DNA from 2 places in the Aeromicrobium sp. UBA7512 genome. Region 2 is predicted to be linked to the other one. Evidence: riboswitches for the same ligand, from Rfam matches in the RefSeq annotation. Region 2 holds a riboswitch; the other holds the start of a gene.
What was found. Region 2 has a riboswitch for thiamine pyrophosphate ahead of B2363_RS11820 (ECF transporter S component). Riboswitches for the same ligand answer to the same signal wherever they lie in the genome.
Positions count from the first base shown of each region.

Region 1: it holds a riboswitch for thiamine pyrophosphate, as region 2 does, so the genes downstream of both, thiM (hydroxyethylthiazole kinase) here and B2363_RS11820 (ECF transporter S component) in region 2, are expected to answer to the same signal.

Region 1 is NZ_DLNK01000003.1:24,704-28,583, reverse strand. It holds gene thiE (thiamine phosphate synthase) at 1-177, opposite strand, end outside; gene thiM (hydroxyethylthiazole kinase) at 174-983, opposite strand; TPP riboswitch at 974-1,066, opposite strand; gene B2363_RS01960 (alpha/beta hydrolase family protein) at 1,104-1,742, opposite strand; gene B2363_RS01955 (alcohol dehydrogenase catalytic domain-containing protein) at 1,831-2,787, shown strand; gene B2363_RS01950 (FUSC family protein) at 2,849-3,880, shown strand, end outside.
Region 2 is NZ_DLNK01000007.1:180,024-183,903, forward strand. It holds gene B2363_RS11810 (hypothetical protein) at 1-354, opposite strand, end outside; gene B2363_RS11815 (ABC transporter ATP-binding protein) at 351-1,700, opposite strand; gene B2363_RS11820 (ECF transporter S component) at 1,697-2,287, opposite strand; TPP riboswitch at 2,277-2,386, opposite strand; gene B2363_RS11825 (VanZ family protein) at 2,393-2,989, opposite strand; gene B2363_RS11830 (DUF6801 domain-containing protein) at 3,070-3,880, opposite strand, start outside.

The DNA of each region.
Region 1 (3,880 bases), on a different contig from region 2:
CGCACGCGAGACGGCCAGCACGGTCTCGAGGAACCGCGCGGCCGGGAGGTCCTTCTCGCGCACCTGCACGGTCGTCACTCCCCCGGCCACCGCCTCGGCCACCGTCTCGGCGACGTCGCGTCCGCGCGAGGCGGCCAGGGCGCTGTCGGTCACCAGGTACACCGACAGGTCGGTCATGACAGCCGCGCCCGCGCCGCGAGGTCGGCCGCGTCGACCGAGTCCAGAGCGTCGATGAACGAGGCCGCGAAGCTGCCGGGCCCTGCACTGCGCTCGGCCGCCAGCTCCGCTGCCACCGTGTAGACCGTGACGGCCGCGACCGTGGCCGTGAACGCGTCCTCGGTGACCGCGGCGAACGCGGCCATGACAGCTCCGAGCGCACAGCCACCGCCCGTGACCCTCGTCAGGAGCTCGTGACCGTTGGCGATCCGCACGACGCGCTCGCCGTCGGTCACGGCGTCGACCGGCCCGGAAACGGCGACGACGCCCCCGGTGGTGGAGGCGAGCTTCCGGGCCACGTCCAGCGCGCCGTCGACGTCGTCGGTGGAGTCGACGCCGCGGCCTCCGGCACCCGCGCCCGCCACCGCGATGATCTCCGAGGCGTTGCCCCGGATCACCGTCGGCCGCAGGTCGCGCAGCCGGTGGGCGAACGGGGTGCGGACCGGGAGGGATCCGACCGCCACGGGGTCGAGCACCCACGGCGTGCCGGCCCCCGCAGCGGCCGAGGCCGCCTCGAGCATGGCCTCACGCTGCTCCCCGGCCGGGGTGCCGAGGTTGATCAGCACCCCGCCGGCGACGGTTGCGAACGGTCCGGCCTCCTCGGGTACGTCGACCATCGCGGGGGCGGCGCCCACGGACAGCAGGGCGTTGGCGGTGAAGTTCACCACGACGCTGTTGGTGAGGCACTGCACGAGGGGCGCGTCCGCGCGCACCCGGGCCAGGGCTTCAGTGGTGGAGGTGAGCAGGTCTTCAGGCGTGCGCGACATCGCGACATCCCTTCGCTAGTGCGAACTAGATCAGGTTCGACGGGTGTGATCTCAGCCCCGGCGGGGCACCCCGTGTCTTGGCGCTCACAGGCTAGCGCCATGCCTTCGTCGTGCCGACGCCTAGCCCAGCGCTGCGACGAACTCCGCGACGAAGCGGTCCTGGAAGGCGTCGTGGTCCAGGCCCGGCGTGGGCACCTTGTTCGACGGCAGCGGCGACATGAAGTCGAAGTGGCCGACACCCTCGTGGCGACGCAGGTCGACTCCGGCGGGAGCCGGGCGCAGCACCTCGGCCGACTCCGGGGGCGTCACGTCGTCCTCCGACCCGACGAACGCGGTGATCGGCACCGTGACCTCGTCGAGGGCGTCGGGCCCGGCGAACCAGCCGGCCGCCGGCGCGAGCACGATGACTCGGGTGACCCGCGGCTCCGAGGGGACCTCGAACGCCTCGCCCTGACGGTTCCGCGGTTGGGCCCCCGCGAGGCACAGGGCCGCGCACCCGCCCAGCGAGTGCCCGGCCGCCACGACAGGGAGGTCATCCCGCCCGATCTCCGTCAGTGGCACGCGGAGAGCGGACACGCGCTCACGCACCACGTCGTCGGTGAAGATCTCGGTCAGGTGATGGGCCGGCGCGGCCACGATGAAGCCCGCGTCGGCGGCGGCGCGGAGCAGCCGCTCGTAGCGGGACGGGTCGCCGCCCGCACCAGGGGCGAACAGCAGGATGCCGCGGGGATCGTCGGACGTCAGCAGGATCGGCGTCATGCCCACGACCCTACGCACGGAGGACGCCTTCGGCACGCGCGACGAGCACCCTTGACCTCAACTCCGGTTGAGGTTGTCTCATGGGCTCATGCACGCGATACGACACCACGAGTTCGGCCCCGCCGACGTCCTGCGCCTGGAGACCCTCCCCGATCCGGAACCGGCACCAGGCCAGCTCCGTATCGCCGTCGAGGCAGCCGGCGTGCACCTGCTCGACACCTCCATCCGTGCCGGGGAGGCGTTCGGAGCCGGACCGGCGCCCGAGCTGCCGCTCGTCCCCGGCCGCGAGGTGGCAGGCGTGGTCGACCGGATCGGCCCGGACGTCGACGCGGAGTGGCTCGGACGCCGCGTCGTGGCACATCTCGGCTTCGGTGGCGGTGGCTACGCGGAGCAGGCGGTCGTCGACGCCGGGCGCGCCCACCCGATCCCCGACGGGATGGACGCCGCCACCGCCGTGGCCGCGATCGGGACGGGTCGCACCGCCACCGCGATCCTGGAGCTCGCCGAGCTGGTGCCCGAGGACGTCGTCGTGGTGACCTCGGCGGCCGGCGGACTCGGCCCGCTGCTCCTCCAGGGCGCGGCGAACGTCGGCGCACGGACCGTGGGGCTGGCCGGCGGTCCGGACAAGGCCGCGCTCGCCACGCGGTTCGGCGCCACTCTCGCCCTCGACCACCGCTCCCCCGACTGGCAGCTCCATCTTCGCGACGCCGGCATCCCCACCGTCGTCCTCGACGGCGTCGCGGGACCCATCGGGCGCGCGCTGTACCGCGGCCTCGCGCCGGGAGGTCGTCTCGTGCGCTTCGGCTGGTCGTCGGGTGAGCAGAACGACTACGCCGACCCGCAGCGACGGGTGATCGACGTGCTGGGCCCGCCGATCCTCGACCGGATCGAGGAGTTCGAGCGGGCGGCGCTGGCCGCCGCGGCGGACGGGACCCGCGTGCCGCACGTCGGGACGGTGCTGCCCCTCGCCGAGGCGGCCGAGGCCCATCGGGCCCTCGAGACGCGCACCGCGGTGGGCAAGGTCGTGCTGGTGGTGCCGCGCTGATCCAGCGGGGCGGCCGGCATTCCGACGTGCCCGTCTTGCCGCGGCGTGCCACGGTGAAGGGATGGAAACAGCGCGCGCGTGGCTCCTCGACCGGTGGGTGAATCACCCCCGGATCGCCCTCGCGCTGCGCGCGGCCGTCGCCGCCGCGATCGCCTGGATCCTCGTCCGTTTCGTCCCCGGCTCGCAGGACTACCCGTACTACGCGCCGTTCGGCGCGATCATCGCGACGACGTCGACCCTGGCCGGCTCGGTGCGCGAGTCGCTGCAGGCGGTCGGCGCGATCGTCGTCGGCGGCGTCATCGCCTGGCTGGTCGACACCGCGACGGGCGACAACGTCGCGGCGTTCACGCTGGCGATCGTCGTCGCACTGTCGGTCAGCGTGGCCGGGTGGCGTGTGCTGGGCGCCATGGGCGGCTGGGCCCCGACGGCCGCGGTCTTCACGCTGATCATCGGCCACGGCGAGGCGCAGTTCATCGGCGCGTACGGGGGCCTCACCCTGTTCGGCGCGCTCGTGGGGATCGTCGTCAACATGGTCGCGCCACCGCTGCCGCTCGCACCCGCACGGGCGGCGGTCGGCCGCACGCGCGAGGTGCTCGCGGAGCAGCTGCGCGAGATCGCCGACCTCATGGTCGAGCACGATCTGCCGACCCTCGACCAGTGGCACCGCGAGCACTCCGAGCTCCGACGCGCCCGGACCGAGATGCGCGACGCCGTCTCGCAGGTCCACGAGTCGCTCACCGCGAACGCGCGGGCGCGACGCCACCGCGACGCCCTCGCGGTCCTCACCGAGGAGGCCGACGGCCTCGACCGGATCTCCCTGCTGGTGTCCGACATCAGCGACCTCCTCCTGCGGCCCCACGGCGTGCCGGGTGACCCGTCGACGCAGACCGTGCTGAGCGACGACGTCCGCGAGCCGATCGCCCGGGCCATGCACCGGGTCGCCGACGCACTGGACGCCTACGGGCACGGCGCGGACGTGGACCCGAGGCTCGAGGCGGCCGACACCGAGCTGAGCGCGCTGCTCGAGACCCGGGCCGGCGAGACCCACGAGCAGCTGCTCGTCCACAGCGTCGTGCTGTCACTGCGACGCGCG
Region 2 (3,880 bases):
GTGCAGCGTCTGGGCCAGGTAGTCGCCGAGGCGCGCGACGTCGATGTAGCCGGCGGCCACGGCGCCCGGCCACGCCATGACGAAGGTCCGCACTCCCGCGACCGCCGCGACCTCGAGGTCGCGACCGCCGAACAGCCACGTGCTCCACACGATCGTGGCGACCGGGAGCGCCACGAAGGCCAGGCACACCACCGGATACCGCCACGAGGGCACCACCGCCACGACCGCCACGACGTAGACGGCGGCGCACGTCACGGCGATCGGCATCGTGCGGATCGCCGGTGAGCCGAGGGCCGCGGCGACGCCGATCGCCAGCAGGACGAGCGGGTTGAGTCGCGTGATCAGGCCAGTCATCGCACGACGACTCCCTCATGCAGGACCACGTCGCGGTCGCGCGGCAGGTCCGGATCGTGCGTGGAGACGGCCACCGTGGCACCTGCCTGCGCCGACGCCCCCAGCCAGCCGGCGACGGTCGCCCACGTGCCTCGGTCCTGTCCGACGGTGGGCTCGTCCGCGAGGACCAGCCCCGGCCGGTGCGCGCAGCTGGCCGCGAGCGCCAGCCGGCGCTGCTCTCCGCCCGACAGCCGGTAGGGGTGATCGTCACCACGGCCGACCAGGCCGATGACCTCGAGCACCGCGTCGACGTCGACGGTGCGCCCGAACGCCGCAGGGCTGGCCTCCAGCTCCTCGCGCACCGTCCGCGCGACGAAGCCGAGCTCGGGGTCCTGGGGGCACCAGCCGAGCTCGGCCGGTGCGTCGACTTCCCCCGAGACGGGCTCCAGGAGTCCGCCCAGCGCCAGCAGCGCCGTGGACTTGCCCGCTCCGCTGCGGCCCACGAGCGCTGTCAGGGTGCCGGGTGCCAGCTCGAGCGTCAGCCCGTCGACCGCCCGCGTGCGCTCGGTGCCCCGCAGCGTGCGCGTGACCCGGTCGATCACCAGCGCACGCGCGGTGACGCCGGCCGGGGCGAACGGGTGCACCAGTTCCTCAGGGATCCAGGCCGGCTCGGGCGCCGGGCGCCCCGGCATCCATAGCGCCTCCGGCACGGCAGCGCCACGGAACGACGGCACGGACCCGTCGAAGACCGGTCGCCCCTCCTCGAGCACGACGACCCGGTCGACATGGTCGAGCCAGAGCTCGAAGCGGTGCTCGACCACGAGGAGCGAGCGGTCACCGACGACGCGCAGGACGGCGTCGCGGACCTCCGCCGCCAGCTCGGCGTCCAGCATGGACGTCGGCTCGTCCAGCAGGAGCAGGTCCGGCTCCGTCGCCAGGGCGCCCGCGAGCGCGAGACGGTGCCGCTCTCCGCCCGACAGTGCACTGGTGAAGCGCTCACGCCCCTGATCCAGGCCCACCGCCTCGAGCGCGGCGTCGACCCGTCGCCAGATCTCCTCGCGCGGCAGACCCAGGTTCTCCGGGCCGAACGCCACGTCGCGCCCGATCCGGTCCGCGACGATCGACGAGGACGGGTTCTGGGTGACCATCCCGATGCGCCCGTGCACCTCGACCGATCCGCTGGCCTCGCCGACCAGCGTCGTGCCGAGTGCGCCGGCGATCGCATGCAGGGCGGTCGACTTGCCACTGCCGCTGGGCCCGACCAGCAGGACGCGCTCACCGGGGTCGATGCGCAGGTCAAGCCGGTCGAGCGCCGGGCGGCGGGCGTGCAGCGGCGTCCAGGAGTAGTCGTGGAACGCGACCGTCACTGCCGGCCGGCAGCGAACGAGTCGAGCGCACCTGCCTGTGCGAGCGCACGCACCAGGAGCCAGCCACCCAACCCGGCGATGATGATGCCGGACGTGACGAAGAAGCCCAGGTGGAACAGCCGCCACGTCAGGTCCCAGTCCGCGTAGTAGTAGTTCCATTCGTAGAAGGCTGCGAAGACCGCCGACAACGCGCCCGCGAGGACGGCAGTCGGCAGGTCGAACCTCCGGTACAGGAAGATCGCGAACGCGAGCTCGGCCCCGAGCCCTTGGACGAGGCCCGAGATCAGCACCGCGCTGCCCCACTCGGTGCCGCCGAGGACGATCGTGGACACGAGCGCGGCGACGAGCTCGGTGGCGAGCGCCGCACCTGGGCGGCGGACGATCAGGCCGCCGACGACGCCGGCGATGAGCCACATCCCGGCGAGGAGGGCCGCAGCCGGCTTGAATCCCACGGCCGCACCGATGTCGACGAGGGCGTAGAGCTTCCCCCAGCCCCAGAAGACGACGCCGAACGCGACGCCGAGCATCGTGATGGTCACCAGGTCGAGCGTGCGATACCTCGTGGTGGAACGGACAGCAGATGTCATCGTGACTCCCTTCGCCGGTGCTAACCGGAGCAGGTTCAAGGGTCTGCGGCTGTTCCGCACTCTCAGCGCCCTCTGCATGGCGCTCCCCTGTCGTGTGCAGCCAGCCTAGCCTCCCGTGGCGGGCGCGGCACCGGGGGCGGCCCCCGAGGCGATTCCGTCCTCTGCCCAGGAGGCCCGAGCCGCGAGCCGGCCCAGCGGTGGGAGCTGCATCAGCACCAGGCAGGCGGTCCAGCCGATCGCGGTGCCCAGGGCGTTGCCGACGAGGTCGTCGACATCGGCGATCCGGCCGGTTCCCACGACGAGCACTCCGGCGAGCTGCACCGCCTCGATGGCCACGCTGACCAGCAAACCCACGGCCGCCGCCCGGCGCACCGTCCGGACTCGGGTGACGAGCGGCAGGAGCATTCCGAGGGGCACGAAGAGCAGGATGTTCAGGAGCATCCCGGCAGGGTCGTCCAGGACGTCGATGAACGGCGTGAGGTGGACCAGGACGCGCCACGGCCGCGGGTCGTCCGTGGCGACGGGGAACGGCAGGAGCACGTGCGCCAAGGCGGCGGCGCCGTAGACGCACGCGACCACGCCGACCGCGGCGCGCAGCGGAGTGAGGCGCCCGCGACGGTGCAGGCACCCGAGCGACGCGGCGATCGCGGCGATCGTCGCCGGGATCAGCACGGGGAGCATGGGGATCTCGACGGTGGGCACCGGAGAATCCTCTCAACCCCCGGGCACGCCAAGGGCGGGGGCGGGTCCGCAGAGACCCGCCCCCGCTCCCCCGGCGGCACTCAGTCGCGACGCGTGCGGCGACGTTGCAGCATCACGGCTGCACCAGCCACGACCAGGGCACCGCCGAGGACTGCGACACCGAGCCCTGGGCCACCGGCGGCGGCCAGGTAGTCGTCGCTGGCCCAGTCGTCGTCCGACGCGTCGCCGCCGGCGTCGGCGGCGACGATCTCCACCGGGACCTCGGCGATGACGACGCCCCGGCTGAGCACCTTCACCGTGTGGGAGCCCAGCGGCGCGTTGGTCGGGATGCGCACCGAGGCCTCGCCCGAGGTGCTCACCACTCGCGTGCCCATCGCGATCGGGTCGGAGTGCAGCTCGAAGGCCAGCTCCTTGCCGATCCAGTCCGGCCCGAACGCGAAGGTGATCGTGTCGCCGGGCGACAGCACGTCGGAGCTGAGCAGCTCGACCTCATCGTCGGCGGGCTCCTCGCCCGGGTCGGTCGTGGGCTCGGTCGTCGGCTCCGCGGTCGGTTCGGCCGTCGGCTCCGAGGTCGGCTCCGAAGTCGGCTCGGTCGTCGGCTCCGAAGTCGGCTCGGTCGTCGGCTCCGAGGTCGGCTCGGTCGTCGGGTTGGTGACGGGGTCGCCCGAGACCGGGATGCTGCCGAGATCCAGCGCGGACGGACCCGCGCAGGTCAGTGCCGCCGGCAGCGTGGTGCTCGTGGTGTGGATCGTCGCCGCAATGGTGAAGTCCTGCGGCATGCCCAGCGCCACCGACTCGGCCGCGTAGGCCGGGACGGTGATCGAGGGCACCGTGCCCGAGGCCGGGATCAGCCACGGGGAGCCGGCCTGCTGCGGGATGTCCGTGCGGGGG